Regions from separate parts of the Desulfitobacterium metallireducens DSM 15288 genome, predicted to be linked through region 2. Evidence: riboswitches for the same ligand, from Rfam matches in the RefSeq annotation. Region 2 holds a riboswitch; each other region holds the start of a gene.

Region 1 (7,582 bases), 200 kb from region 2:
AATATCTAGTGCTTTAATGCCCTTAGTTAAAAATCGGAAAAGTTGAATTAAACAAGCAAAACCCAGAATCAACAATAAAACGTTAAAAGTAGCAGCCAAACCAAATAGGCCAAAATTAACACTTATAGGATTCATTCTCTAACCCCCTATCTTTTAATTCTGACTATCTTTTATATATCTTCGGCCTATTGGGATAAATATCCTTCTGAGTCCTATAATTATACAAAGGGCGCCTCATCGGCGCCCTTCACTTTTTATACCTTAACTGTCCCCTTGGATTTAATAAGGACTTCTTGGATATCCCCGTCGCAACTGCCCCCTTGTCTCAATCCCACCGACTCCATCCGTCCCGGTTACTGTATGCGTTATAGCTTCTTTTAAAGAAACCATTCCATCGATTGGAGTATAGGCAATTCTCTCAACAATAAAAACCGGATCAAAAGCGTGAATCAGCACTCTTTGCGGAGAAGAGGCAAAATTTGCCCCAGATGATAAAATTGCATCATAGTTTGACTGGCAAGCTCCCGCAAAAATGACTAAAGCGTCCCTATTGGGTTGAAATCGACGAGCCTCAATAACGGACTGTACAAAATACCGTGAACTTCTATAACTATCAAGGCTCCGAAAGTCCTTTTTTCCATGAAGAAACCCATCATGTCCGGTTAAAACAAGAATATCTGTAGGATTCTCTTTGAGAATCTGGTAAATCACTTTAGGTTGCTCTTTTTCTGATTTACAAATCCCCTTAGCCTCCAACCCTAATTGATGGTAGGTCTTAAGGCACTGATTAAGATAGTCTTCATCGCCATCAAGGTGAAGGACGCGACCCGGTATTTCGAAATATTCATCAGTTTCATCCTTCTCTTGACTAGCCTTTCTCTGATTAACAACAACCTTGAGCTTTTGGTAAATTCCCTGAAAATCCTCCAGTTGATAATGGGCAACCTCAGACGGATTTTTCCCAACGAGATCATTTAGAGGAGCATCAGCTAAGAGCCTCGTATTAATGCCCTTAAGTAAGGCTGTTTTTTCTCCTCCGCTGGCTTGAATCTGAACAATCCGGAAATACAAGTCCTGTTTGTGCGAATGCCTAGCGACGATATCTCCTACATCAAACACACTTTTTCCCTCCTTCCGATCTCTGCTTTATTCTATGACGAATGAAGAGAAACGGCATATGATGTAATAAAATCATATGCTGGAGGCGAGAAACATGTATGATGTTGTCATTCCCGCCTACAACGAAGAAAAGAGTATCCTTGCCGTCCTGGCCACAGTCTTGAAACTTCCTCTCAGGTATATTATTCTTGTGCTGAACGGTTGTACCGATCGAACCCTAGAGCTTACCCGTTCCATTCCTGATTCACGCATTCACACCATCTATTTTGCTGAACCGCTCGGTATTGATATTCCTCGGGCTGTCGGCGCTCTCTATGCCCATAAACTGAACTCTGAGGGAGTGCTCTTTTTAGATGGAGATATGTCGGGAAATATCCTTGAAAATTTGGAACAACTCCTTTTCGCTTTAGATCAGGGAGTCGATATCGCCCTCACCAACTGTTATCCCTATATTACTCATCGCGCGAATCTCGCCCATCTTGTTTTACGATTTCGGGCTAACCTCAACAAAGAGCTCGGACTATTCCATACTTTAGGTCTAGCTACGCCCACCCATGGTCCCCATGCTTTATCTGCCAAAGCTTTGGATGCCATTCCCCCCGAGGGGATCGCAATTCCGCCTTTGTCATTAGTATGGGCTAGCAAACTTGGCTTAAAAACCCAAGTCGTAACTTCACTACGCCATCAAGACTTAAAATCTCCGCGTAAAGAGCGACAACATGCCCGCTTAATCGCCGAAACGATTATTGGGGATTGCATCATGGGATTTGCTTTAGCTCATGATAAGCCTCTCACACGTTCCTTGGGAAAACACCAATTACTAGGCTATCATCCCGAAAGACGGTTTGATATTCTCAAACTTTGGAATGAAACCTTAGCTATTTCTCATCCTTTTTGTGAACAGCATCTCATCATTCCCTATCAACGAAAAGATAAAGTGTAAGAAAGTAAGGTGTTAATTTGAAAAATACCGCCTCTCGAATTCCCGAAATCGATCTATTACGAGCCCTTGCCCTCATTCTTATGATTCTCTACCATTTTATTTATGACTTGGATTTCTTCACTTCTGCCCCAGTTCAGGTCGATTCTTGGTATTGGTTTGTAGAAGGAAAGATTTCGGCCGTCTTGTTTATCTTCCTAGCAGGAGTGAGTAGCGGTTTCAGTCACCATCCATTCCGCAATGCTGTCAAAATCTTATCCTGGGCTCTGATTATCACCTTACTTACCTATATCGCAATGCCCGAGTCCTATATCCGCTTTGGAATACTCCATTTTCTGGGGGTGATGGCTCTTCTTTATCCCTTTCTCCAAAAACGTTCAACGGCTTTTTTAAGCTTCTACTCACTCTTTGCCCTAATCTTGGGATTCGTTTTATCTAACACGTATATCTCAGGACCTTGGCTTCTCCCTTTAGGAGTATATTACCCTGGATTTTCAACGATCGATATTTATCCTTTCTTTCCTTATAGTGGAGTTTCAGCTTTAGGAATCCTTTTCTACCGGTTTAAGTATGTTTCTTCTGATTTACAGGCCTCTTATTCTTTACCGTCTATAATAGAAAAGATGAGCAAACATTCTTTGCTCATCTATCTTATCCATCAGCCTATTCTTTTGTCTATTTTATTCCTAGTGCAAAAGACTTTCTTTTAACTCCTATGCTTAGTTGATCTTGTACTTAGCTAAAGACTGGTCTAGTTCTTCAGCCATCTTCGCTAGGAGCTGACTTGAAGAGGCGATCTCCTCCATCGAAGCGGCTTGTTCTTCTGAAGAAGCAGATACATTCTGAGTTTGATCAGCAATAACCCGACTGATCTGATCCAAATCGCGTACAGAAGAAGCAATTCGTTCATTTCCTTGGGTCATTTGCTCCATTTCCTCTGAAATCCCTTTGACCTGAGCCACAACTTTTTCGATTTGTTGTGCAATTTCTTCAAAGGCTTCTCCGGCTTGGGCTACGACCTTGGATCCCGTTTCTACGACAGAAGTCCCATTATTCATGGCACTAACGGCTTTCTCTGTATCTTGTTGCATACTGGCAATTAAATGCGCAATTTCCTTCGCTGCTTCTTGTGATTGTTCAGCTAATTTGCGAACTTCATCTGCAACTACAGCAAACCCTCTTCCTTGTTCGCCAGCCCGAGCTGCTTCAATCGCGGCATTCAGCGCAAGTAAGTTTGTTTGATCAGCAATGGCCGAGATGGTATCCACAATCTTGCCAATATCCTGAGATCTCTCGCCCAATTGAAGTGTGATTTCAGCAGAACGGTTCACCACAGACTGGATTTGTTTCATTTGTTCTATCGTTGTCGTAATCGCAGTACGACCTTCATCTGCTGATTGTGCTGTCCTTTCTGCAAAACTAACAACATTTCCTGTATTTGCTTGAATTTGTTCCGCACCCGCAGCGAGCTGCTCAGCTACAGCTGCTACTTCATCGACCGTCGTCTTTTGTTTTTCCGCGCCTTGAGCCATTTCTGTTACTGAAACGGCAACTTCACTGGAAGCTTGAGCAGATTGCTCGGCTCCAGCGGTTAACTCTTGAGAAGTAGCTGCAACTTGTGAGGAGGCTTGGGAAACTCTCTGAACAAGCTCACGCAAACTATCTGACATTTTATTGAAAGAATCCGCTAAATCGCCCAACTCATCTTTTGAAGACACATTCAGCTTTTCTCGAGTGAAATCCCCATTGGCAACAGCTTTACTCTCCTCTGCTACCTCGATAATGGGTCGGGATATTTTACGACTAAAATAAAGTGCAAAAGCAATAACTGCAACTAACGCGACCAGAATAATTCCTACGTTAATCCCTACCTGTTTACGCATATCTGCCTGGTATGTAGCTTGTTTCTCGCTCACACTTTTCTCAATATTATCGACCCAGTCCCCGGTACCGATAACCCAATTATAGGGTTTAAAAAGGAGCGTGTATCCTCTTTTCGGTAGCGGTTGTGTTTCATTGGGTTTAGCAAATTGATAATCGCTGTAACCCCCACCTTCTTGCTGCCCATTCTTAATAAATTCTTTTACATATTCAACCCCGTTGGGATCTTTAGATGCAAGACGGCTTTTCCCTTCTGTATCTCTTCCTAAAAGAACAACATTTATGCCTTCTGTCGTATCGATCCAAAAATAGTTGCTCCCATTAAAACGCAAGTCACGAACGAGATTAGCCGCTTTCACTTTAGCCTGCTCCTCTGTCAGTAACCCCTTTTGCTGTTCATTATAAACATTTTGTACTAAACTCGTAGCTGTTTCAACTTGTGCCTTCATCATAGCATCATATTCCTGAAATAAAGTTTCTCGATAATCCTGAATTTCATTATCCACGAGTTGAACTTGACTATAGACACTGTACCCTCCAACAAAGGCAGCCATAATCATGGCTATGAGCAAAAACGAAGCGATAAACTTAGACTTAATTTTTTTCAATTTATTCGTCCCCTTTAACTTTTTTAAAAAAATAAATCCCTGTATGGCGTTGCCAAAACAAGGATCAATTCGTCGTATCCTTTAACATGGCAACCCGACTATCTTTACCTCTGCCGAGGCTTTAGACTCGTAGCTTTGCGTCCTCGGCTTTCACTGAGTTTGCCTTTACAAATGTTTTGAAATAATCTCATAATTATCTTAATTTTCGACTTTCTCTTTTATTATCACCTTATTGGTTAAGAATTTCAACAATTATTTCTAATAATTGCAAAATAAAACTTTGGGAGTTCTATTGAAAGAATTGTCCAAATTGTACTACAATTAAAGAAAGTATATAAACAGGTCATCAAAGGTTTTACTTCGACCAAGGGAAGGGTAGGAAAGGGGAAAAAGGATGGAAAACCGATTTAAGGAGTCTCTGCTCGATAAGAAAACGATGTCTGTAACCTGGGAATTAGTTCCCGGTAGAGGCGCTCGAGAGAAAGCCCAAGAAAGTGCCCTCCTCGCTGCTGAACAAGCAGCCAAAGGAGGAAAGGTCCATGCCTTAACTATCACTGATAATCCCGGCGGAAATCCAGCGATGCTTGCAGACTATTTAGGTGAAGAGATCTTAAAACTAGGGATTGAACCTCTCGTCCACTTTACATGTAAAGACAAAAACCGTAACCAAATGGAAAGTCAACTTTATGCACTTGATCGTGCTGGAGTCCGTAATCTTTTAGTCATGACCGGAGACTACACCGAGTCAGGTTTCCAAGGGCGACCTAAGCCTGTTTTCGATCTTGATCCAACTCATGGTGTTGAATTGATCGGTGAAATGAACCATGGCTTGGAGTATCCCGGAATGAAAGGAATCATCCGTCACCAACCGAGTGATTTCTTTGCCGGAGCCGCTGTCTCTCCCTTCAAAGCAACTGAAGCGGAGCAGATGGTTCAATATTTTAAAATGAAAAAGAAAATAGCCAGCGGAGCTGAATTTATAGTGACTCAGCTTGGATATGATGCCCGTAAATTTCATGAAGTCCTTCAGTTTATAAAATTAAATGATTTAAATATTCCTATCATCGGTAATATTTACATTCTTCCTTATGGAGCCGCTCGGATCATGAACCAGAATAAACTTCCGGGCTGTGTTGTCACTGATAAACTCTTAGCTGAACTAGATCAAGAAAAAAAAGCTGAAGATAAAGGGTTAAGCGCCCGCCTACTCAGAGCGGCCAAAATGTATGCGATCATGAAGGGGATGGGCTTTGCTGGAGTACACATCGGCGGAAATAACGTTAAATACGAACAAGTTGAGTACATTATTAATAAGGGTGAAGAACTCAGTTCAAAATGGATGGATCTTATTCGTGAATTTGATTATCCTATCCCGGGTGGATTTTATTATTATGAAAAAGATGAGAAGACAGGACTCAATACAACAATCCCTGTTGATCGAAAGAATCTCCCGCTTAATGCTCCTGTCGGAGCAAGCTTCCGTGCCTTGCGTCTAATGCACAGCCTTATCTTTACTCCCAATCAAGCCTTTTTCCCAATTATGAGAAGTATTTATAAAGCACGAAAGAACCCCCGTAAACATAGTCTAGAACATGTCATTAAAGTGATCTCGAATGACTGTAAGGATTGTGGCGATTGTGCTTTACTGGATATGGCCTATCTTTGCCCCATGTCCCAATGCCCTAAAAATCAACGTAACGGGGCCTGTGGCGGAAGCTTTCAAGGCTGGTGTGAAGTCTATCCTAACGAAAAACAATGTGTCTATGTCAGAGCTTATTCACGCTTAAAGAAAGTTGGCGAAGAGCATCAACTGGATTCCTATCATATTCCACCTGCCAACTGGGATCTTTACCAAACCTCTTCTTGGTCAAACTTCTATTTAGGACGCGATCACTCTGCCGCGATCCTTGGAATTCCTACTCCTGAAGAAGAGGTCGCTAAGTCGCAACCACAGGCTGAGAAAAAGGATGTTGCCAAATAGTTTGGATTTTTAAAAAGCGCCTGTTCGTTCAATCTGACGAACAGGCGCCTTTTTTCTCGTTTAAAAGATAACCCAGTAAAACTAAAACCTTACTTAAGGGCTTTTTCTAAATAGACTTGAGTCACTGTTTGAAACTCTTCAATGCTGAGGGTCTCTGCTCTTCTTTGTTCATCAATCCCTGCCTGCATCAGAATCTCACTGACCCTCTTTTTATCGATTCCTAACCCTGAGGAAAGTGAATTCCCCAAGGTTTTTCTACGTTGGCTAAAACCTGCTTTTACCACCCGAAAAAAATCCTGGGAATTGACCTGTAGGCCTGGATAAGGGCGCAGATTCAAACGAACAACAGTCGAGTGAACTTTTGGCGCAGGCCAAAAAGCCTGGGGTAAAACGTTACAGATTCTTTCAGGCTCTGCTGCGACTTGCACAGCAATGGACAGCACTCCGTACGCTTTCGTTCCTGGTTTAGCGACTATGCGATCGGCAACTTCCTTTTGGACCATAACTGTCATCCCGATCAGAGACTCCTTTTGCTCTAAAAAATGCATAAGGAGCGGACTGGTAATATAATAGGGCAAATTGCCAACCAAGAAGCCCTTCTGTTCGCCCCAGATATCGCGAAGATTGAGCTTTAAGGCATCCATAACCAGAATCTCTAGGGAGGGTCCCTCAAGTTCATGTCGAAGTATCTCTACCTTACTTTTATCGAGCTCAACCGCCCAAAGTTTATTCACGTCTTGAGCAAGAATTCGTGTTAATACGCCAAGACCTGGACCTATCTCTATCATTGGGATATCTGGATCAAGAACACTTGCCCCTATAATCTCAGAAATCACCTGATCATCCATCAAGAAATTCTGTCCTAATGATTTATGAGCCCGGGCACCTTTTCTAAGTAAACGCCGTGTATAGTCAGCTGCGTTTTCCATCCTTACCTCCTACTCCGAGTTGTGCTCCTTCAAAATCTTCACGTGAAACTTGAAAACGATTTAACCGGTGTAAAAACTGCTTTGCATTAGCATCCCCTAATCCTAAAATCCGGCCAACCCTTCT
Region 2 (7,582 bases):
AGAGTCATGCCACGTATGCCTGTTGTTTTTCTAGTACTTATTTCCCAATTAACTGTTCAAGCTGCTGCTCAATGTCTTTACTGACAACAGCCTCTCCTCCGAATAGGGTCGCTCCGGTCAGTTTTCTGGTCTTTAGATAATTCATGACCTGATCGGACAATCTGCCATCCGATAGAATAATCGGAGAATTGTGATTTGCCGAATAGACACTTCCTGCCAGGGCATCTGGGAAGTTGTTGCCGGTGGCTATACAGACACTTCGCCCGGATAAGTTGAAGTATTGGGCTACCGCCAAAGAGGTTTCATAGCGGTCTGCTCCAGCGATTCTCACAATATTCAGATTGTCTAAAGAAGTGATCTGCGCTACTTGGCTTTCTACAGTTGCACCGATGACCCCTTCTCCTCCGATGATAAAGACTTTGGTGGGCTTAATTGCGGCAATCTCATTCTTGACCGAGTCACTGAGTCCGTCTTTTTGAACTAAAAGTATTGGGTACTGCATTTCTGCTTCAATACTACTAATGGATAAGGCGTCAGGATAGTTTTCACCATAGGCAAGCACAATCGGGGTTCCGGTCTTGACCTTCAATTGATCCGCTATTTTAACAGAAGTTTCATACCTGTCAGTTCCATCTAATCTGGCTATATTTGCAAAACCACTCGCTGTTACTTTACCTTCCATAGCACCGCTAACGACGGACGTGCCACCTAGGATATAGACAGTTCCTGTCTGGTTCATATTATCCTTCATATAGTCCAATACCTTTTCTTGATCGGCTTCAGAGCTTCCAACCAGTAGGATTGGCGCATTAAGCTTGTAGGCCAATACACTTCCAGCTAAGGCATCCGGATAGTTATCGGCGGTAGCTAAGATGACATTCGCAACTTTTCCTGTGTAGTTTTCTTTAGCGATGGCTAGCGCAGTATCGACTCTGCTCGAACCCGCAAGTCTTGTAACTCCAGAGGTGGTTTGATTCATTTTAAAATCCCATTTGACGATATCCTGTTCCACAGAAATTGTCGGGCTTGTATAGTTGTTGTAACCATCTTTTGTGGCAACGATGTAGTAATCTGTAGTAGGGAATACCATGAAGCCATAGGCTCCTGAGTCATCACTTATCTGTGGATTTATATTATTATTGGGCTTAAATCCATCTATACCAGGCAATGGTACTACTGTGTCAGGAGTTTTACCATTTGTATTGTTTCTTTCCGTATTGGCATAATACAAGGTTACATTTGCTCCTGCAACAGGCTTGCCTGTAGCTGCATCAATGATGACTCCATAGGGGTCGATTAGGGTAGTGGTTAAGTTGACATTCCCGCTGCTGTCAATTTTAATCTCCATTGTTCCAATCGTAATCGTTTGTCCATTGTCTAAATTATACCTGATATTCAAGTGATTGTCCGTTCCCTTTGCTAGGTTCGTCACTTTTATTGTTCCATCCGCAGAAATTGTTATAGGCGAACCTGCTGCTGTTGCAAACGTCACTTTAGAAAGATCACTTAAAGAACTCATAGTTCCGTTAGGTTGTTTTAGCATTACAGTTTGAGCTTCATTCATGGAAACTGTATAATTCCGATTACTATCAGTAGTTACTATAGCCGTCAGATTGGAAACCGGTGTACTGTTACCGTCAATTACACTGCCGGTAACTGTAGTTCCTCCAGTTGATGAACTCCCTCCACCGCCATAGCCACCGTTGGTTGAGTTTGCCGTCAGAGTGAAGTTTATACCCGAGGTTGTTGTATTTGCTGTTACTGCCACACCTATCACATTGGTACTAATATACCCAGTCTTGCTGGCAGTCACGGTATATCCCGTGCCTACCGGCACGTTTAATATCGTATAGATTCCATCCGAGGTTGTTGTTGTTGAATAAACACTTCCGGTTACAGTCACGTTGGCCCCGACGAGCGGTGTACCGTTTATATCCATTATAGTACCGCTGATTGCCCCTGGGGTTGTCGACGTGGCGGGAACTACCACGTTTCGCGCTAACCCGAAGTCATAGCCGCTCTTAGTTGCCGTAACCGTGTACGTTTGACCTGCACACAACGCTGCACTAATCGCGTAAGTTGCCCCACCATCTGATGTTGACGCGCCTGTAATGGTTACAGGATTACTCGCACTGTCCTTCAGCGTAAAGTCGCTTGCCACTAAGCCGGAAAGGGATGGGCTTAACCCTACTGTGAATCCGGTGGTCGCTGGGCTACTCACTGTCAAAGCTTCGGGTATGGAATGGTATAATATTACTAATCCATTGTTATAATCTGCTATAGCAACATCGGGAGCACCGTCTGAGTTAATGTCGCCAATCGCAAGACCCTGGGGGTTATAGTGTGAGGCATAGGGAAGACTATAACGCGAGTACGGCATCATTCCCCCATTACCATCTTGAAGGTAAAGGCTTAATGCGTCCCAGCCCCCATTCAAGGAAATAACATCCATTTTTCCGTCGGAATTGACATCTGCTACTTTAACCGATTCAGGGCAATCATATGCTGCATAATTAACCACCGGATTAAGAGTACCTTGACTATTCTGGTTGAAAGTACCGATAAACGATGTAGGCTGATTGCCACCGTGACTGACTATGATGTCGTTTAATTTATCATTATTTATATCCCCAATTGCAACTCCATGAGTGAGTATATTACTACCAACACTGGAGTATGCCGGTGAAGAAAATCCATTTGATTGTTGGTATAGTATCCCGATATTGGGGTCGGCGTACAATTGCCCACTCATTACAATTAAGTCGGTCAACCCATCATTATTCACGTCACCGGCTTCTAACTGATCGTATCCCCCATGTTGTACGGAATATGTAATCGGCGTCCCCAACGTACCATCGCTTTTTTGGAACAAGATGTCAACACTATTCGAACCCCAACCTATTCCCGCTACATCCATCAACCCATCATTATTAAAATCCCCTGTTTTTATGCTCTGCGAATTAGTTGTGCTATAGTTCACACCAGAATCAAGTCCGCCTGATTGGTTTTGGATGAAAACCTCAATATTTACACCTTTATTCCCAACTACTACATCCTTTTTACCATCATTATTCAGGTCACAAATATCAACAGAGGTTGGCACGCCGCTAACAGAATACTTAATTGGTGGATTAAGCCCTCCGGCGCTATTCTGTATGAAAACAAAAAGCTTATAATCATTTACTGGATCAGAGTTAGATGATGTTGATGTTGTCATTACTACATCATTTTTTCCGTCTCCATTGACATCCCCTATCGCAACAGCCTCAGGGTAGGATCCTGTTTTATAGTTGATATATGGCTTAAAGATTTGTCCCTCTGAGGAGTAAGCAGTTTGTGGCAATACTAATAAAATTATGAACGCAAGAAATATTCCAATTTTAATTTTCACATTATTCCCCTCCAATTTTTGTTAAATCATTTATAATAATTTTCAATCTCATCTGGTTCAAATGCTTTCCTGAAATCCTTCAAGACCAGCATGACAGAATTGGAGAAAGAAAAGCATTGGGAATAAACAGACAAAAACTGAATATTAAGAACACGGCGGTTAAAAGATAAGGGAAGATAGCCTACGGTATGTTCAAAATGTAAAGGTCTATTATCAAAAGTGGTTTCTAATTTATTCGCTGCTACTTCCAATCGAAAAGTATTTACCAAACTCCCTGCATCTAAGTCAAGGAAACGAGCATAAGAATGCAAAAATCCTACCGTGTAAACCCCACCAAGAAGAACACAGTAGTCTCCTTCTTCCGAAGCTTGCAGGTATTTACTACGAATTTTAGTAATTTCCTCAACCTTTCAACTCCGATCCTTTAGCTTTTCTGGCCTTACGTAACTGTGGACAACTTTATCCATATTTCAACCTCCCTGTCAGTTCAGTAGCAACGGTCTGTCGAAGTATTTGGTTAAACAGGCAGCATTATAACGAACACCTAATTTAAAAAGAGAAAACAAAAAGAACTCCATACCAGAGATACTAGTCCCGGCAGGGGCTCTAATTTCTTCTCCGGCAACCTGGCGATCATGGCAGTGTCTTTCCTGCTGTAGACCCATGGCTTTGCGTCACACCTTTTCAGATGTTTTGCCTTTATCAGAACAATTTTTTAAATTAAATTGCAATAGATGAATATTATACAAAGATAGGTAAAACTATGTTATGATGTCGTATTTTGGAAGAACCCTCTTGTGAGATATTCTACCATATTTGTCTATAACTTTAAAGGTTTTTTAGTACCTATATTTGAACATGAGCCCCGTATGGATAACTGATCATAAAGCTTATTACAGATTGTTCACATGCTTCCATGCCCCATTTATTTGCACAGCTCCAGAGATGAACAACAAAATTTTATCTCATGATGCTCCATTATTAATCATCTCATTTCTGGTAGATATACATTTTCTTAGCCAACTAGATTAATCGCGAAAGCCTTAATGTTGTAAATAGGTTTAATTATCTTGTCACAGCCACTATTAATACCCATCAGATATGGCAAAATTTATCCTTTTTTGCAAAGCCAGACGGTGATTCATTTCAAAAATGCAAAAAAGCCTTAAGCGTACAACTTCATGTACCTCAAGGCTTTCGTTATGTATCTCCACCTAATATTCGAGGGTTTGCATGGTGGAGGTGAGGGGACTTGCACCCCTGTATCGAAGAGCTGCCACAAAAGCTTCTACGCGTGTAGTCTTCTCTTTAAGTTTCGCCTCTTAGTCTCCAGAAGACAGGATCCATCCAAGGCTATCTCGATAATCTTAGCTAATGACTCCGAGAATTGCCATTAGAGCAGTCCTACTATTTTGACACCCTGGCCCTTCATCGTAGGCGCAGAAGGCAGGATGCTAGCGGCAATTAAGCTGCTAGAGCGTAATTATTGTTGTTAACTATTAAGGTCCACCGTTTAACGAGACCAGGTGGAATCTCGACGCGCAACTCTTGCCACCGCTTCCCCGAGCGAGTCTAAAACACCCCCGTATTGAGTTTACATTGATAGTATATCATTTTTTTCTGTTTTTTATAGAGGTACATCTTACTTTACCATGATTTATTTAGATTAATTTGATAGGAATTCCATAATTCTTTTATAGGCAAGTACATGAGCATATAAAAAGAGCAACGGACTAAACAATCCGTTGCTCTCTCTAAACTTCAATTACATATTTACTGAGTTTTGTGCCGTTTTCTTTTGTTGTTTTTTAAAATCAAGGTATCCGCTTACACCAATAAGTTCACTATATTTTGCAAATTTCATAAAAGCTAAGTCAGACCAAATATAACCGAAATTATTAAACGAACCTGCTGCATTGAATTGTAGATTCATGTATACAGCGACTAAAGCACTCCAGAATACTTTAAATCCTAGAACAAGAACGATACCAACTAAAATCTCACAAATGACAACCATTACATCAGTAACGGAAGGCATCGTATTTACAAAGATACCTTGGGCAACCCAAGCATATAAATTATTAATACCGAGTGGATCGTTTTTGGCAGCTGCTAGATTACCTACCATCCCTTTAATTAATCCAATAGAATCGAGTTTTCCATCAGAAAACCATGTTAATTTGTGTTCTCCAGCTTGAATCCAAGCAATTCCATAAATTACTCTTGCTACTGTGAATACAAGTGTTAATAATGCTACTTTCCAATCCTTCAATTGAGTTTTTACATAATTAATATAATCAGACATTAATACTCCTCCTTCTATTTTAGGAAAAAATAATAAATTAATAATAATACCTATTGATACTACTTGAACGAGATTCTCTTTCCTCCCATCTCTTTTTAATATCTGCTGTTGCTTATACTTATTAAAATTATCACAACAGCATTTAAATTTGACGAATTTAGTTATTGCAAATAGCATGCCAAGGCGAAAAGTTATGAAAATAGGCTTTTCTTATGTTAACCTGTCGATAAGTTAACGTTGGCGTTAACCTTTATAGTTAACAATAACGTTAACTATAATCAAAAAGGCTGATCCATCTTTTGATGAATCAACCCCTTTGCGTTAATGGCTATTTTCTTTATTATTGAGTCAAACCAGCTCTGCCCATACCGACTCCATAGCCCATGCCTCCGCCGAATCCGCCCCGGCCTTGACCTCTACCTTGACCTTGCATCATGCCGCTACCAAAACCGACCCCATTTGCTCTCCCAATTTGGGCGCTTCCTGTGCCATCACAGGTTGCTTGGTTTGCTTCAAGTGCACTCTTAACTGAAGCTGCCTGCTCCTGAGTCATTGTTCCCTCAGCTACACGCTGATCTAATACGGCTTCTTTCTGTGCCAGTATTTCTTGTTTAAAGGAATCCAGCACTCCTGCATCATTGGCTATCGTTCCATAAGTAACACCAGTAGCTCTTTCTGTCGTTACCTGTTCAACCGTCTTACCCGTCAAGCCTGCGACAATATCCGCCGGTGTTTTATATCCATCTGCTGCCAAAGCTGTTCCGGCTACTCCAAGAATCCCCAGTGTCGCGATCACTGCGATCAGTTGTTTTTTAAATTTCATATAATCCACTCTCCTTTTTATTTCAGTTGTTCCATCAACCTTGATTGAATTATACGAAACCTTTATGGCAAAACTTTGTCAAAACTTTGAAACAAATATGTCATTTAATATATATTTCTTTAATTCATGAATCTTTACCTTGACCCTATGACATCTTTGTCATATATTCAAAGTGACACAGCTGTCATATTTAAATTTTCTCTTTAATACACTATCTTGAGAATATCAAAGCTGACAAACTCATTTTATAGAAAGGACGGTTGCTTTGCCTACTCAAACCTTCTTTAATTTATCCGATGAAAAAAGAAAACGAATTATTGATGCTGCCCTTGAAGAGTTTGCCGCCTATTGCTTTGACCAAGCGAGTATTGCTCGCATTATTAAAAGTGCTGGAATTCCACGGGGAAGTTTCTATCAATATTTTGAAAATCTAAAAGACTTATATAAATTTATTCTTAATCTAGCCGGAGAACAAAAAATTACGTATTTCAGACTAAACGTTCCTCAATTTGAAGGAGATGGCTTTGATTTTTTCCAAACCCTTCGCGCTCTCTGTCTAGCTGGCCTTCAATTTGCGGAAGAAAATCCTAAACTCCTATCCATTGGGAATAACTTTCTCAAAGAAACCAATAAAGCGCTCCAGGAAGAAGTCATGGGAGAACAACTTCCTAAGGCTCAAAACATCTATACGTTAATGATCAAGAAGGGAATCGAGCTTGGACAGATTAATCCTCAGATTGATCCCCTTCTCGCGAATCATTTCCTAGGAGTCTGGAGTGCCTCACTAAGCGAGTACTATATCGCTGAACTCAGGAATCTACCCGAAGATCATCAAGCAGACACCCTTTCCTTAATAAAAGATAATCCATTTCTCAAGCGAATGGACCAAATGATTGATCTCTTGGCAAATGGATTGGGTCCCCACTCTGCTCTGGGAGGTGAGCCCCTTGACAATCTTGCTCGAAGGTAAAGGGATCCGGAAAAACTTCAAAACGGGAACCGTTGAAACTGAAGTTCTCAAAGGGATTGATTTTCAAGTCTTGCAAGGAGAATTTATTGTCGT
Region 3 (7,582 bases), 220 kb from region 2:
TCGCGTCTGCTTTGATCGTTGCCGCTCCGTTTACTACGATTGGTTCAGCAAAAGTTCCTTTGAAGGTAACAACAGGGGATTGCCCCGCTATCGTTACAACTTCTACACTACCTAGACTTCCTCCAGCTGCATCAAGAATCGCATAAGAAGTAACGACCGTGTTACCTATCTTGGTCGTTCCACTCGATTCCACACGAACTTCATTAGAACTTGAAACAACGAGCGTTCCAGCTTCAGTATTCTTCAGATGAATGCTATCTTTAGCTCCAGAAAGAACGATTATTTTTCCAGCCTTAACATTATTAATGTTAGCCGTACCCTTCTCACCTGGATCAATAAACAATGTTCCTGTGATAGTAACATTATCCAAGACTACATTGTCACCCTGAATGTAAACACTGTAGGCTGTTCTAGCATTTTTTAAGGTTGCATTTTTCGCCGTAATCTTGATACTATCTGTCAATTCTTCGAGTTGATTTGCATCAGATGATCCTATAGTTGCGCCATCTTGTGCGTACACAACTACTGAGGTCAGTTGCTCAACGATACTCGAAGGGATACTCGCTTCGCCCCCGAAGGTGATGACATTTGACCCAAGGTTAAGTTTAGCAAAGTTCTTCGTCTCTGAAGGGAGTGTTGTACCGGTCAAAACTACAGGGGATGCTGTTAATGCGGCGAGTGGAGATCCTGCTAAGGCATCTGCTAAGTGATTATCTTCCCCATTGGCCAGATAGGTTTTACTATAGTTTAAATCATTGGCAAAAGTCTTAAGAACCTCAAGATTGGTACCGAAGCGGTCGAGACCTCCAATTCGAATCGCATTCGGCAAGACAATTTTCACATTATCGGTTAATGCTCCCGTCCCTCCAAGGACATAAGTTTGATCTACATTCTCCTTTACTGAATCAATATAGGCCATTACATTATTAGGAACATTATTAATGTCAGAAAGCAGAATTGGCATACCTTTCCCCGCGGCAATAGAAGCAATAGATAAAGCATCTGCATTATTCCATGCTGTAGCAACTACAAATTTATTGAAAGTCCCCATTTGCTTCGCTATATTGAGGGACGTTTCATAGCGATCACTGCCACCTAAAGGAACAACAGTAATATTCATTTCAGCGAGTTGATCTAGGATTTTCTTTGTAATCACTTTATCTCCAGTGGTTACATAAACGGTCTTTACCCCGAGACGTTTTAATTCTATTCCAGCATACTTATTTAGTTTATCCCCTTCTGTCAAAAGAATGGGGGCATTCTTCAATTTGGCCAGCGGCGCAGCCGCAAGAGCATCTACAAGATTTTCATCCATTCCTGCAGACAATACAGCATACTCTGACGTGCCCTTCCATCCCTCTTGAGCAATTTTCGCAGCCGTTTCATATCTATCTATTCCTGAAAGCCGCTGTTCAGAGCCAACCGCTCCTGACACTACCGATTGTGTCTTAGAAGTTGCTGCAAATATGTTAGAAGTAAAGACAGTCGTTATAAAAAAACTAACTGCTAAACATCCTGCAAGCAACTTTGTTGTATGCTTCTTCATCTTCAACCTCCACACTTAAATTAAATAAAAGAAATAAAGGATTGTGAGTTTACTTATTTTTGCTATACTTAAAATTGTTAAAAGCAAAGCTAACCACAAGCTATGTTGTTGGGTAATTCAACATAAACTTCTGGTCAGGTTACCTGTTACAGCAGGCTTCCTGTTTTAGCTAAACTTTTCCGCAAAGGTCTTGGACATTGCTGGGTGACAACAAACCTGTCTAAGGCCTTCCTCATCTCACCTCCTACGGAGATATACTTAGTAAACCCAAAAGTCCTACTTTGCATAGGACAAACTTCCTTTTTCTGTAAATTCTCCATTGGGCTAACTATTCCTTTACAAAAATTATGGCAAAAAATTACATGATAAATTATTTAAATTACTTTAAAATCTCAATTCGTTTAATTGTTCCATATAATTACAGATAAGCACATAATTAAGTGGCAATAAAATTAGAACAGCCCACATTTCATGATCATGAAATGTGGGCTGTTCTAATAATCGCGCGTACTTATTATTTTCGACAAATTTGGATTTTTCTCTCTATTTTTCCATGGTATAATAACCATGTTTTTGCTAGGTTCAAAGAAAAAGGCAAACCCGTTGAAAAGCGGGGACGCAAAGCGATGGGTCTAAGGCTTTTGCTAAGACTGCCAAGCTGCCATAATCCATTTAGGAAAAATAGAAGGCTCTTTCCTGTGGTTTATGGGAAAGAGCCTCATTTCATATTAAAAGGAGTGTTCGATTGATGAAAAAAATTCTAGGAGTCCTATTAACCCTTGCGATGTCCTTAGCGCTCCCGTTGAGTGCCGCGGCCTCAACCACCCCAACCCAAACCCAACAGGTTCGCCTGCAAGGAAGCAACCGTTATGAGACAGCGGTTAGTATCGCTAATGAACTCGCCAAACAACATAACATTGATTTTTCCAAGGGTGAAAAGTTCCAAAACGTTGTTTTAGCCTCGGGCAACAATTTCCCAGATGCTTTAGCCGGAGCTCCGTTAGCTAATCAAGAAAATGCGCCCATTCTTTTAGTCGATAATACCCCTGAGAATAGTACTACAACTTTTGATTTTATCCAGGCACATGTGAGTACCAGCGGAAATGTTTTCCTCCTTGGAGGTACTGGTGTCATCCCCCAAAACTTTACCGACAAGCTTGTAAGCATGGGCTTTGCCCCACAGAATATTGAACAACTCGGAGGGCAGAATCGAAATGAAACCTCATTGATTATTTCTAAACGATTGCAGAACCCTTTGAAGGAAGTTGTTTTAGTTACAGATTCTTATTTCGCAGATGCCTTAACGGTTGCCCCGACAGCTACTTCAGTTTTCACTCCCATTTTGTTGGTTGCTGATACTGGTCTTACGCCTGATCAAAAAGCCTTCTGTGACTCAATTAATAATGTAGTTATTTTTGGAACACTTGCTTCTAAAACCAACGAGATTTATCCTCGTGCTATGGGACTAACCGGCGCAAATAAATATGATTCAAATGCCATCTGGGCTAAACAAGTTAAGAATAAGCCCTTCATTGCCTTAGCTACGGGAGAGGATTATCCCGATGCTTTAGCCGGTGCCGTCTTGGTGGGAAGCCTTGGAGTTGGAGGAGGGGTAGTGCTCATGACTAATCCCAATCAATTACCCTCCGAAACCATAAGCGCACTCAATGTGATTTCTTATAATGATAAGCAAGCTTTAACCTATACCAACGCGCAAGGACAATATAGTTCTTTCCCCGCTGTCATGTACCCCACTCTATATATCTTAGGCGGAACGGGTGCTGTTTCTGATTCGGTTCAATCCCAGGCCGCTACTATCCTTAACGGACCGGGTACTGCGAAATAAATCGTCGGTAACTTTCAAGGCAAAAAATATAGCAAGCACGTCATATGTGCTTGCTATATTTTTATGATAATTCTTCTCCTTGGTGATCGTATTCCTTACTCTATCCCCATAAGAATTCTTTGAGCCTGCTGAACAAGACTAGCAGGGACAACGCCCTCTCCACCTAACGTCCGAACCGTAGGACGAATTCCTGTAGCTCGAAGTTGTTTAAGATAAGATTGGATGGCAGGAGAAAATGTTCCACTATTTTGATCGATCAGAAGAATGGGATCCCCCGTCTTCGCCGCTAAACCACTTCCTGCAAGTGCATCTGCAAAGCTATACCCATTTGCGATATAAAGGGTATCGGGACTTGTTGCAAACTCATTGACTACTGCACCCGCTGTCTCAAATCGATCATTCCCCGCTAAACGCTTAATCGCCGTCCCAGGCACTAAAGCTTTAATTTGATCTTCAACCGACTGTGAAACAACGGATATCCCACCTGCAATATACACGGTTGAAGGTTTTTGGGTTAAAATATAATCTTTTGTTTTTTCGGCAAGAAAGTCCTTCCCGACAAGCAGAGTTGGATACTGATTTGATCCTGCGAAACTAGAAACACTGAGAGCATCTGGGAAACCTTCACCCGAGGCTACTATTACGGGTGTCCCCGACTTCACGTTAGCATTATTAACAACAGCCATATTGGTTTCGTAAAGATCAAGTCCGCTCAAGCGTTCTATTGTATTACCCTTCTTAAGAATTTCTGTTTCAAACGAGTCATTAATGACGCCCGTTCCACCAATGATATATACTTTTGTAGCCGGGGTAGAATGTAAGGCAATATAGTCAAAGGCTTCTGAGGACTCTCCGACTGTAGATCCCACAAGTAAAATCGGAGCATTATACTTCTTGGATAAAATACTTGCAGATAACGCATCTGGGAAATTAGTACCCGAGGCTAAAATGATGTTATCGCATTTACCCTTATTAAAATCTTCGCTAATCGCTCTCGCTGTTTGGTATCGATCCAGTCCTGCTAAACGAGGAGGAGCTGCTAATACTTTAATTAAATCCATATAATTAAACGAATTATTTTCGTTTAGTTCTGGAATTTGAATACTAATCGGTGTATTTATGCCCGTAATATCTGTATTAAAGTTAACAGTCAGATTCACGACCCCTTTGGCATCGATAGCTGGGGCTTTTTGTCCGCTCAAGGTATTCATCAAGGAATTGATTTGAGACAGATCCACTTTAAAATTGATGAGCCCACTTTCATTAATGACATAACCATTCGAAATCGTATAGTTTATCTCGAGTCCTTTATCACCCAATAAGGACACATTCTCCAATTGAGCCATGAAACCATTAAACTGAGCTAAGAACTCCGGTGTACTCGCATCGAGCTCTTTAATCGCTTGATCAAGGTCAATGGAACTTTGGGCTTGATCTGGAACTCCACCAAGTTCAATCATTGAACTTAAATATTCCTTGATGAAATCCATAGCTTCTTTGTCTTGGGCAAAGTTATTTACAGTGTAGCTCAAAAATTCCTTTAATTGTGCATCATTGAGCTTTATCGAAAATTTTTGTGTCCCATCATTCGTGGGGACATTAACAACATCAAGATTTGGATTAAAGCGTTGAGCATAACTGGTAAGGAACTCGACTCCCTTTGTTTGGAAGTTTTTGCTGAACTCCATGAGCTTAGTCGGGTCGAGATTACTCAATTCAGAATCCTTCATATCATAGGGATTCATAACCATATATTCTTTGTTTGCAAATCGGGAAGGAAAAGACGCCGTTGCCATTGCAGGTACTTTAATGATTTCCACTAACTTTGGATTCTCTCCAGTGAGATCCATGTCAACCCACAAAGGCACATTAAGACTTAACCCCTGCATATCTAAGTTCATATCGATTTGTGCTTGACTAACCGTCTTCTGTTCATTGCCATTCGTTTTTACATTGAGATCAAGTTTAGCCGTATTAAGCAACATAGCCGTCGAATCAATTTGCTGCTGAACAGCAGGTTCAAACCCTGAACCACTCAATTCGAAGGACATCGTTGTATGCTCCTGCACCGAATTAACCTTTTGCATTTTCATAGTAGCATCAAAAAGGACCTGCTGATTCGGGGTACACCCTGTTAAAACAAAGAGCAACGTTAAGATTGATGTGATCCAGACCATCTTTTTCTTCATCGTAATATTTGTCCTCCTCTTCCAATGATAACTTACAAATGTTTACTTCTATGACTATGCGTAGAAGTCCTCCCTATATGTGTTAAAAATTATACCAATTCTGCTAATGGCTTAATCCTATTCAAATAAAAGCTATGCCAAGCACGTTATCTTGCGTGCTTGGCATAGCTTTTGTCAGAATTATTTCCCTTTGTGTGGGGGTACGACCCCCAGTTATTTGCTACGCACGGAAGGGTAGCCTAATTCAGCCTGAAAATAGGATTCGGTTCGATAGGCACTATTGTTATTAAAATCAAAGGTGACATGGCCATTATCAGGAATCGATCCAATGGTTCGATAATCCGAAATATTGTCAGCCCAAGTGGGGTCACTCGCAATCCATCCATAAGGAGGAAGATACGTTTCAACCCAGGCATGGGCAGCACCCCCTGTATTAGACCACCCATCCCCTAGCAAAGGATAGATGACAGGTACTCCTGCACCAGAGCTCAAGGCATAGCCAGAGGCAACACGAGCGGGGATCTGATTCGCTCGAAGGAGAGCAACCTCTAGGTCAGCATAGTCTTGGCAAACTCCTGTTTTGTATGTTAGAGCGGATAGAGCTCCTTTATTATCATGGCCTGAGGAAAAGGTTTCATCATAGGCTACCGTATTATAAACAAATTCATGTGTTTTCTGAACTAAATCTAATGTTCCACTCGAACTGTTCTTTAAATCCTGGGCGACAGTAAGAATATCAGGATCATCTGATTCGATAAACTTTTCAGGATTGACATACTGTGTATCAACCAAAGAGGTATCGATAGTCTGAGGAATCAAACGGGCTGAAGGATTAATCTCGACACCGCGAACTTCTACAACAAATTTATTCGTGACAGTAATCACTTCACCTGGGACGACATTATCAGCCTGGATGATTGCTTTTTCAGTACCGTTGGTATCCTCGACTACAGAGAGGGTTGCATTCCGATCCACGGAAACAGATTCAAAAACGGGCTTTTGGATAAACGTATCCGCAGGCGAAGGCAGGTTGTCTGTGATTGTGGTGCTACCCGTATTAGATCCTTTATTAGTCACCGTAAATCGCATTTCAATCGTCCATGTTGTCGGGTTTCCGTAACTCTTAGCCGTTTGATAGCCCGCTGAATAACTATCCGTGTTCTTAGGCGGAACGATAAAGGATACAACGCCAGCTGCTGGCTCGGGAGTAACTGTGCCATCGAGCAGTGCGGTAATGGATTGTAAATAAGCATCAGCAACAGCACCTATGCCCCCAAATACAGTTATATTATTGAGATTTTGAGTCTTAAACGTTTTAAGGTAATTCGAAAGGGAAGTATTAAGGCTGGAATCTTCGTTTCCTACCAATAAAATGGGGTCCCCTGTTTTTGCAGCAAGAACACTTCCCGCAAGAGCATCCGGAAAATCTAAACCACTCGCAACATAAAAATGTTGAGGATTAGTCGCAAATTCTGAATTAATCACGGCATTCGTTTCAAAGCGGTCACTGCCCGAGAGCCGACTCACCGTAGAATTTGGGGCTAATGATTGAGCTAGAGATAAAAGCGAGTCGGGAATAACTCCTTTTCCACCAACGACATAGATTTGACTGGGTTGATCCGCTTGAATAAATGTTTTGATTTGATCGGAGATCGTATTAGAATCAACCAACAAAATAGGCCACCCATTATAAGCAGCAAAGCTCGAAATGCTCAACGCATCAGGAAAGTTTTCACCATAAGTCAAGACGATAGGCGTCCCTTTGGAAACCTCCTCAGCATTGGCAATAAGACTTGAAGTTTCGTACCGATCTGCTCCACCTAAGCGAATCATGTTGTTATACCCTAAGCTTCGAAGTTTTTGATCAAATTCGGCGGGGATAACTCCGGTGCCTCCGGCGAAATAAAGGGTTGCATTTTTCGCAACATGATTGGTGATAAAGTCAAACGCTTCTGCTGAAGTTGAAACCTGGTCATTCACTAGGATAATGGGGGCATTCAT
Region 4 (7,582 bases), 240 kb from region 2:
GGAGGACGTTTAAATGTCAGAGAAAAAGGAATGGGCAAATCCTGCACCTGCAGGTCTCGTAGCGCTTGCTGTAGCATGTTTTATCTTTTACGCACTATTAAGCGGTAAAGTAACGGTAGGGGCCTTACCCTTGATGGGGGCCTGGCTGTTAGGTGGCTTTTTTATTCAGATTGTCGTTGGAATTATTGAACTTAAAGAAGGAAACAGCACTGGGGGTAATGTTTTTACATTTTTCTCTGCGTTCTTCATGTTGACGGGTTCAATTGAATTTTTTATTAAATATTTTGCTGCCGCTAACCAATGGGCAATTCCTCTCGATACTCATGTTGATGGATGGGCATGGTTATGTCTTGCCTTAGTTCTTCTGTTATGGTGTCCTGCTTACTTCAAGGGCACCAGCATTATGGCTACAGCGGTAGTTGTTTTAGAAATAGGCATTATTTTCATTGCTTTGATGGATATAGGCTTACTCGGTGGAAGCTTCAAACCTATTGCAGCTTATGCGTTGCTCATGACGGGCATCTTAGGAATTTATCTCTCTTCGGCAATGGTTCTCAATACTGCCTATGGGAAAACGATTCTACCTATTACGGGTCCATGGATAAAATAGTATAGAAAAAGTCCCTGCCCGATGTTAAAACCATCAGGCAGGGACTTTTTTGGCATTTTTAGGTGGATTTTTATGTACAGCAAATTCAGAATTAAGTGATATAATTAGGGTGTGCTGAAGAGGGGTTTTCAGTAGATGAATGATGTATAGGAGAGGTTGTTTTTGGCAGAAAATCTTATGTATGGCGGATTGGGACTGATTATCTTACTTGTTTTGGTTTTGCCGTTTACCATAAAAAAAGTGGAGCAGAACCTGGAATTTTTTCTATTTGTGATGGGTCTTTTGTCCGTTCTGATCTCACAGCAAATGACGCTGGAATTATTCAAGAAGGCCTTGGAAGAACCGATTATGATTACGGCCGCAGTTCTTGGTTTCGGTATAATTTTTAAAATCTTTAAAACAAAGATCAATCATATGATCCAAAGCGTTCAACGCCATGTACCAGCACGGTTATTGATGTTTTTAATCGTCCTTATCTTAGGATTGATGTCAAGTGTAATTACGGCGATTATTGCGGCTTTGCTTTTGGTCGAAATTGTCAACAATCTGAAGTTGGATCGCACCAGTGAAGTTGCTCTCGTGATTATTAGTTGTTTTGCGATTGGCTTAGGGGCTGCTTTAACGCCGATTGGAGAACCGCTAGCGACAATCGTCATTTCCAAACTTCATGCCGACTTCTGGTACTTATTCCGTAATTTTGGAGAACTCATCGTTCCGGCGATTATCGCGCTGGGTCTGTTTGCTGCCTTTTTCATTCGTACGGAACAGGAGCCTTTGGGTTTAGAAAGTTTACAAGAAGAGGAAAGCTACAAAGAAGTCGTTTTACGTGCCTTGAAAATCTACCTTTTTGTGATGGCTTTAACCTTTTTGGGGACAGGGCTCAAACCGATCATCGATCGATTTATTCTGGGTTTACCCAGTCAGATTCTGTACTGGATTAATATGATTTCGGCTATTTTAGATAATGCGACTTTAGCGGCAGCGGAGATCAGTGATAAGATGTCTCTTGATCAGATTATGGCTATTTTGCTCGGACTCTTAATCAGTGGCGGTATGCTCATTCCGGGGAATATTCCTAATATTATTGCGGCGAGTAAATTGAATATCCAGAGTAAAGAGTGGGCAAGGTTGGGTGTTCCTGTCGGACTTGTGATTATGGTCGCTTTTTATGGGATTATTTTTTATCTGATATAAGGGACTAAGGCAAACCTTAGTATTGAGGATTTGTTATGCGACGTTCAAGTTCGGGAATTCCCATGTTGGCATAACAATAAATTCGTTGGAGCGCATACGGATTGGATTCTGGGTCAGCCCAGCCTCGGGCAGTTGTGAAGCCTGCTAGATAACCATCCTCTTGAGTCAGTTTCATTACATGAGAATCGTATCCCCCAAAGGGATAGGCGATGTATTTGAGAGGGTATCCCAGAAGGCTTTCGAGGATGGCACGCGAATTTTTTAACTCTTCTGTTGTAGTTTCAGCGCTGACTTCTGATAAATTGGTATGATTCTCTGAATGACCACCGATTGTCCATCCCGCAGCTTGCAATTGTTGGAGCTGATCGGAGGTTAAAAAACCTTCTCCGTCAATATAGCTTGATACCATAAAGACGGTTCCGGGGAAATGATATCTTTGCATAATGGGAAAGGCATTGGTGAAATTATCGCGATAGCCATCGTCAAAAGTGATGGCAATGGGTTTATCGGGGAGTGAACCTTTGTTATAGAAGGCATTATAGAGCTGATCGAGAGTGATGACGTGATATCCGTTTTGCGATAAGTACTCCATCTGTTTCTCAAATTCTGTGGGGGGCATGCGCAATTCGTTGCCAGGCTCGTCCATAACGGAATGATAATAGAGAACGGGGACTCGGGTTGTTGTTCCTTGAGAAGTCATTGAGGAAAACGTTTCTGGGGAAATCTTCGAGGGAGGATTTTGCAGTAAAGCTTGAAACTGTGGATCGTCTTTTACAGGGTCAAAGTCTTTTTCCTCTTGAGCAGCTTCGCAAATATCCGGTTCGAGCGCAAGAGCGGGCTTTAAATATTCAATGACTTTTCCGACATTTCCTTGCCTGCCGTAGATACTGGCAATGCCGTAATAACTCCAGACATCTTTGGAATCTAGCTTAAGTGCCTCATGGTAACTATCAATCGCCTCAGTCCAGTGACCGGCCAGTTCGTGGGCTAAGCCTAAGTTAAAATGGGCATATACAAAATCGGGTTTCAGCTCAAGGGCTTGTTTAATCAAGACAATTCCCTCGTTTGTGCGGCCCTGAAAAGCGTAAGTTGCTCCTTTGCCATTTAAAGCTTGATAGCAGTTTGGGTCTAAAGTTAAGGCTTCATTAAAGAGGTCTAAGGCAGAAACAAACTGCCGCTCATAATAGAGTTTAAGCCCTTGGTCATATAGACTGAGGGCTTTTTTCTGATTTTCGGTAAAGGCTGGAGGAGTTGATGGGTCCGTAGAGGGTTGCGCAGTGGAAATTGAAGCGCTAGTTTCTTGTACGTCGGTTGATTGTGCTTCTACAGAGATGGCTGAAGAGGGATCGTTTTTAAAGAAGGATCCGCTTACAAATTTTAGGGTAACGACAATACTGAGTAGCGCTATTAGCGTTATTAACAGGAATGACTTCTTTTTCACGAGGATTCCTCCGGTTCAAATGTAATCAATTGCACTAATTGTATGATAATTTAATTTCCCTCATTTTGTCAAAATAAGTTAGGATATTATGGGATAGTCCAAAGGTCCTGTTTGGTTAGGCTTATTCTCCCGATTTGCGAAAATAGGGTATTTTTAGTCATTTTATAGTTCTATAATGACATCATAAAGGAAAAGTGTAATAAAGTGTTATTTAAAAGGAAGTGGCTAAGATGAAAAAAATTAAGGCTTTAGCATTTGCATTATCGTTATCCCTTTGTACGCTCCCTCTGAGTGCTCCATTAGCTTTGGCCGTAGATGGTACAGCTACGACAGGGACTACAGGTACAACAGCGACTACGGATACGACAAGCACCACGGGTGCGACAGATACGACCAGTAGCACGGGCCTTGACCCAGTGGTTGATGCGAACGGAGACATCGTGGACCCGGGGACTCTCCCTGATTCTCCTTTTTATTGGCTAACCGAACTAATCGCTAAGCTTCAAGTGATATTAACAACCGATCCTGCGGCAAAGGCACAGCTCTTAGAGAAGCAATCCTTAGAAAAAATGGCTGAAGCTGAGATCATGATTGAGAGCGGAGATACTGAAAAGGCGCAAACAGCCATGGAGGGTTATACGCAAAAGTTAACTGAAGCCCAAGCTTTTTTAAACGATCTTACGGCAACGGATTCAGAAACAGCTCAGAAACTTGAGTTAGCCCTGAGTCAATCCCATGCTCAAAATATTCAAACGTTAGGGGGTCTCTTAGATAAACTGCCTCCTCAGGCCTCGGAAAAAGTCGCTCTTAACATTGTTCGGTCCATGGAAAAGAGTATCGCCAAGATGGAGAAGAAAGATCAAATCGAACTTGCTAGAGAGCTGAGAAAAGCGACTAAAAATGTCGAGACGAGCGAATTAACGCAAGAAGAACAAGATTCTTTGGATGAACTTCAGAATAGTCTTGAATCTGACGCCGTAAATTCAGCGGAGCCTGTCACAGTGGCAACGGATACATCAGTAGCCACCATGTCGGTAACGGATAATAGCAAAGCGAATGCGAATGGTCAGCTAAAACAAGCGGAACCTAAAGAAAAAACTGAGCTTGTTGAACAAGAAAAACTTGAAGAGCAAAATGACGGAGTGGAAGTAGAAAATAAACAGTTAGAACAGAATCAAAAGGAAGTAGAACAAAAGCAACCCGAACAAAAACAAGTCGCTCCGAAGGAAAATAACGGACAAGGGCGAGAAAATGCGGCCTCAAAGGGGAAAAATCAAAATTCTGGTAAAGCACAAGAAAGCGAAGACAACGAACGTTAAACAACGGTAAGCAAAAAGCTCGACCAAAAGTGGTCGAGCTTTCGTTTTTCTATGGCAAAAAAAAGGTCCTCCTGACGAGGACCCCAAAAAGAAACCAACTACATGAGAAAGAGGAAAACTAGTTCTCCCTAAACTAGCCCTCTCGAGGAATTATACGTCTTTTTGGGGAGTTTTCCTTCGCTTTAGTTCCTTATAAATTATGGAACTTGATGAAATTAGTATTATTATGACGAAATAATGGGAATTGATCTATTTTACGTCTATTTTAAGTTGGAAATTGATGATATTATATAAATATAGGACATCGACAAGAGCAAACTTGGCGAAAGCCAAGGACGCAAAGCTATGGGTCTTCCAGAGTTCTTCTGATGACTGCCAAGCCACCGAAAGCGTTTTAATACTGAGCTATTGTCGCCTGCCTGTTGCTTGCGATTTTTTTATTTCTGAGGGAATTTTGAGATAGAAACGATTTCGAGATAGAAGCTTTATATGACATGAAAGGAAGATTTTTAGTGCGCCAGTTAAGTATCAATCGGTTAAAACAAGGAGATGTGTTGGGGCGGACCATCTACGCTAATGATGGTCGCGTTTTGCTGGGTAGGGGAATTGCTTTTACTCCTTCCTACATTGAGCGCTTAAGAGACCTGGGGATAAACATTGTCTATGTAGATGATGAGGAAACAAAGGATATCGTCCTTGAGGATGTGATTACTGAGGAACATCGGCGTGAAGCGATGGCCTCCCTAGAGTTTTCTGGACAAGCCGTTCAAGTGGGGAAAGACTTTGATGGCTTCAAGGTAAAAAAGGCTGTGAACAATATCATCGAGGATATCCTATTTCAAAAAGAGATTTTTATCAGCTTGACGGATATGCGGAGCTATGATAATCAAATCTTTGCGCATTCGGTCAACGTCTGTGTCCTCTCGATTGTCTTAGGTAAGGCGTTAGGACTGGATCAAAATAACTTAGAGGCTTTAGCGATCGGCGCATTGTTTCATGATATCGGAACCGTGAAGCTGCCGAAAGAGCTATTACGCAAGCGCGAATCGTTTACGACGAAGGAAGAGGATCTTTATAAAACTCATACGAGTTTAGGGTTCGATATTTTGCGTTCAAAACGGGAGCTAAATCTTTTAAGTGCCCATATCGCTTTTCAACATCATGAGAGAATGAATGGATCAGGTTATCCCCGAAAGTTAGAGGGAGAAGGAATTCATCAGTTGGCCCAGATTGTCGGGATCGCTGACTTCTATGATAATATGGTTAATGACGGACCGGGACATACGCGAATGTTGCCTCATGAGGCTTGTGAAATTTTAATGGGTTGCTCAGACAAGTTGTTCCCCCATGATTTGGTGGTTACCTTTTTAAAACATATTGCAGCTTATCCCACGGGGTGTACAGTTAAGCTCAATACGGGAGAGATTGGAATTGTTGTCGATCAAAATAAGAGCTTACCGATGCGCCCGATTGTGCGCGTCTTACTCGCGGGCCAAGATTTAAATCAGGTCAAAGCAAAGGAATATGACTTAGTTAAGGAACGGACCACGTTTATTGAATCGATTTTCGAGTGAGGTTTGACAAGAAAGTCTAAAAAGAATACACTAACAAAACAGATAAGCAGCTATAAGCCTATTTGCATACGGTTAAATAACCTTTGGAAAAGGAGTTCGAGCTATGAAAGACGTCCCCATTCCTTATATCAGAGCAAATCAGACTGGAATTATCGCCTTTTTTATTCTTGCCTTTTTTGAACAGCTGCCTTTATTTATTGCGATATTATGGTTGATTGAAGGGGTTGGACTTCTTTTTGGTATGAAAGCGAATTTGTTCATTCTTTTCGCGAAACCCTTTTTTAGCCAATGGATTGATCGTGTTCCAACGCAAGCATACGAGTTAACTCGTTTTGATAATCAATTAACAGTCGTTTTATTGACCCTCTCCTTTGTACTTTTTGAGCTGAGATGGGCATCGGCTGGCTATATTGTTGCTGGAGTTGTCGCGGGACTTGCCTTATTGGCGATGTTCGGACTCTCTTTGGGATCCTTTTTCTATAAGCAAGTTAAAAAGTTTTAAGTCAAGGGAAACTGAGCTGCGGAGTGAATACTTCGTGGCTTTTTTTCTGCTTTTTTCATGCGTTTCCCGCATAAAGAATCGCTTGACGAACCTCCTAGGGTGAGTTGTATAATACTCATGAGTGACCGAACGGTCGGTTCGAGGATGAGGAGGATGTAAGGGCTTGAAGAAACAGACAAATGTACGATTATTAGTAGCTACAATAGGAGTGGGCCTTCTTCTCTTGACAGGGGGATGCGGCTCCCAGAAAACGGCGGCCACCTCGGTTGAGGAGCAATACATACCGGTAGAAGTGTTACCTGCTGCGGTTCAAACCCTGGTAGAGACGACGAATTTCAGTGGTAAGATAAATTCTGATCAAGATTTAAGCCTTGTGCCGAAAATGCCAGGGAAAGTGAGTTCAGTCCATATTCAAGTTGGAGATAAGGTCAGTGCAGGTACAGTGTTATTTACCCTGGACACAACGGATTTGCAAAAGGCTGTTGATATGGCTTCGTTTGGGGTACGTTCAGCGGAGACGAATTATCAACGGACGAAGGAACAAATCGATCTGGCTAAAACCAATTTGGAACGTCAGCAACAGCTTTTCGCGGCTGGCGCGATCTCGAAGGCTCAGTTAGAAACGGCTGAAAGCCAGGCTTCAGAGACGCCTTTACAACTCGTGCAAATTCAGTGGGATCAGGCGAAGGTGAGCTTACAACAGGCACAGGAGGGATTAGGTAATGCGGTGATGACAGCACCGGCCGAGGGGACAGTGACGGCTGTTAATGTCAAACCGGGCGAAATGGCCTCAAGTGCGCTGCCTTCGGTGACGTTGACTCAACTTAATGCGCTTAATGTGACCCTTAATGTCCCTGAAAATATCGTGAATTCACTAAAAGTCGGAGAAGAGGCTAAAGTGACGATTCCTTCGGCAGAAGCGCAAGAACTCACCGGAAGAAT

What was found. A riboswitch is a leader RNA that binds a small molecule or an ion and turns the genes downstream of it on or off. The one in region 2 is predicted to bind cyclic di-GMP.
Region 1: another riboswitch for cyclic di-GMP. It lies ahead of DESME_RS00210 (methyl-accepting chemotaxis protein); the one in region 2 lies ahead of DESME_RS16475 (helix-turn-helix domain-containing protein).
Region 3: another riboswitch for cyclic di-GMP. It lies ahead of DESME_RS13590 (cell wall-binding repeat-containing protein); the one in region 2 lies ahead of DESME_RS16475 (helix-turn-helix domain-containing protein).
Region 4: another riboswitch for cyclic di-GMP. It lies ahead of DESME_RS13460 (HD-GYP domain-containing protein); the one in region 2 lies ahead of DESME_RS16475 (helix-turn-helix domain-containing protein).

The regions. Positions count from the first base shown of each region.
Region 1 covers NZ_CP007032.1:40,733-48,314, reverse strand. Annotated here, with positions in the region: gene DESME_RS15800 (hypothetical protein) at 1-135, opposite strand, end outside; gene yabG (sporulation peptidase YabG) at 280-1,119, opposite strand; gene DESME_RS00220 (glycosyltransferase family 2 protein) at 1,214-2,062, shown strand; gene DESME_RS00215 (heparan-alpha-glucosaminide N-acetyltransferase) at 2,080-2,769, shown strand; gene DESME_RS00210 (methyl-accepting chemotaxis protein) at 2,779-4,548, opposite strand; cyclic di-GMP riboswitch class I at 4,634-4,722, opposite strand; gene DESME_RS00205 (methylenetetrahydrofolate reductase C-terminal domain-containing protein) at 4,943-6,529, shown strand; gene rsmA (16S rRNA (adenine(1518)-N(6)/adenine(1519)-N(6))-dimethyltransferase RsmA) at 6,619-7,458, opposite strand; gene rnmV (ribonuclease M5) at 7,442-7,582, opposite strand, start outside.
Region 2 covers NZ_CP007032.1:3,014,726-3,022,307, forward strand. Annotated here, with positions in the region: gene DESME_RS15775 (cell wall-binding repeat-containing protein) at 38-2,752, opposite strand; partial or broken gene DESME_RS16470 (FG-GAP repeat domain-containing protein) at 2,765-3,391, opposite strand; gene DESME_RS16330 (hypothetical protein) at 3,418-3,642, opposite strand; partial or broken gene DESME_RS16475 (helix-turn-helix domain-containing protein) at 3,673-3,789, opposite strand; cyclic di-GMP riboswitch class I at 4,009-4,099, opposite strand; RNA gene ssrA (transfer-messenger RNA) at 4,626-4,976, opposite strand; gene DESME_RS14495 (DoxX family membrane protein) at 5,157-5,696, opposite strand; gene DESME_RS14500 (hypothetical protein) at 6,037-6,519, opposite strand; gene DESME_RS14505 (TetR/AcrR family transcriptional regulator) at 6,785-7,489, shown strand; gene DESME_RS14510 (ABC transporter ATP-binding protein) at 7,467-7,582, shown strand, end outside.
Region 3 covers NZ_CP007032.1:2,796,797-2,804,378, forward strand. Annotated here, with positions in the region: gene DESME_RS15465 (cell wall-binding repeat-containing protein) at 1-1,546, opposite strand, end outside; cyclic di-GMP riboswitch class I at 2,130-2,212, shown strand; gene DESME_RS13590 (cell wall-binding repeat-containing protein) at 2,295-3,392, shown strand; gene DESME_RS13595 (cell wall-binding repeat-containing protein) at 3,488-5,581, opposite strand; gene DESME_RS15470 (cell wall-binding repeat-containing protein) at 5,795-7,582, opposite strand, start outside.
Region 4 covers NZ_CP007032.1:2,770,496-2,778,077, reverse strand. Annotated here, with positions in the region: gene DESME_RS13485 (acetate uptake transporter family protein) at 14-610, shown strand; gene DESME_RS13480 (DUF1646 family protein) at 773-1,804, shown strand; gene DESME_RS15460 (polysaccharide deacetylase family protein) at 1,821-3,245, opposite strand; gene DESME_RS15455 (DUF5667 domain-containing protein) at 3,476-4,564, shown strand; cyclic di-GMP riboswitch class I at 4,867-4,952, shown strand; gene DESME_RS13460 (HD-GYP domain-containing protein) at 5,077-6,138, shown strand; gene DESME_RS13455 (DUF4395 domain-containing protein) at 6,242-6,640, shown strand; gene DESME_RS13450 (efflux RND transporter periplasmic adaptor subunit) at 6,804-7,582, shown strand, end outside.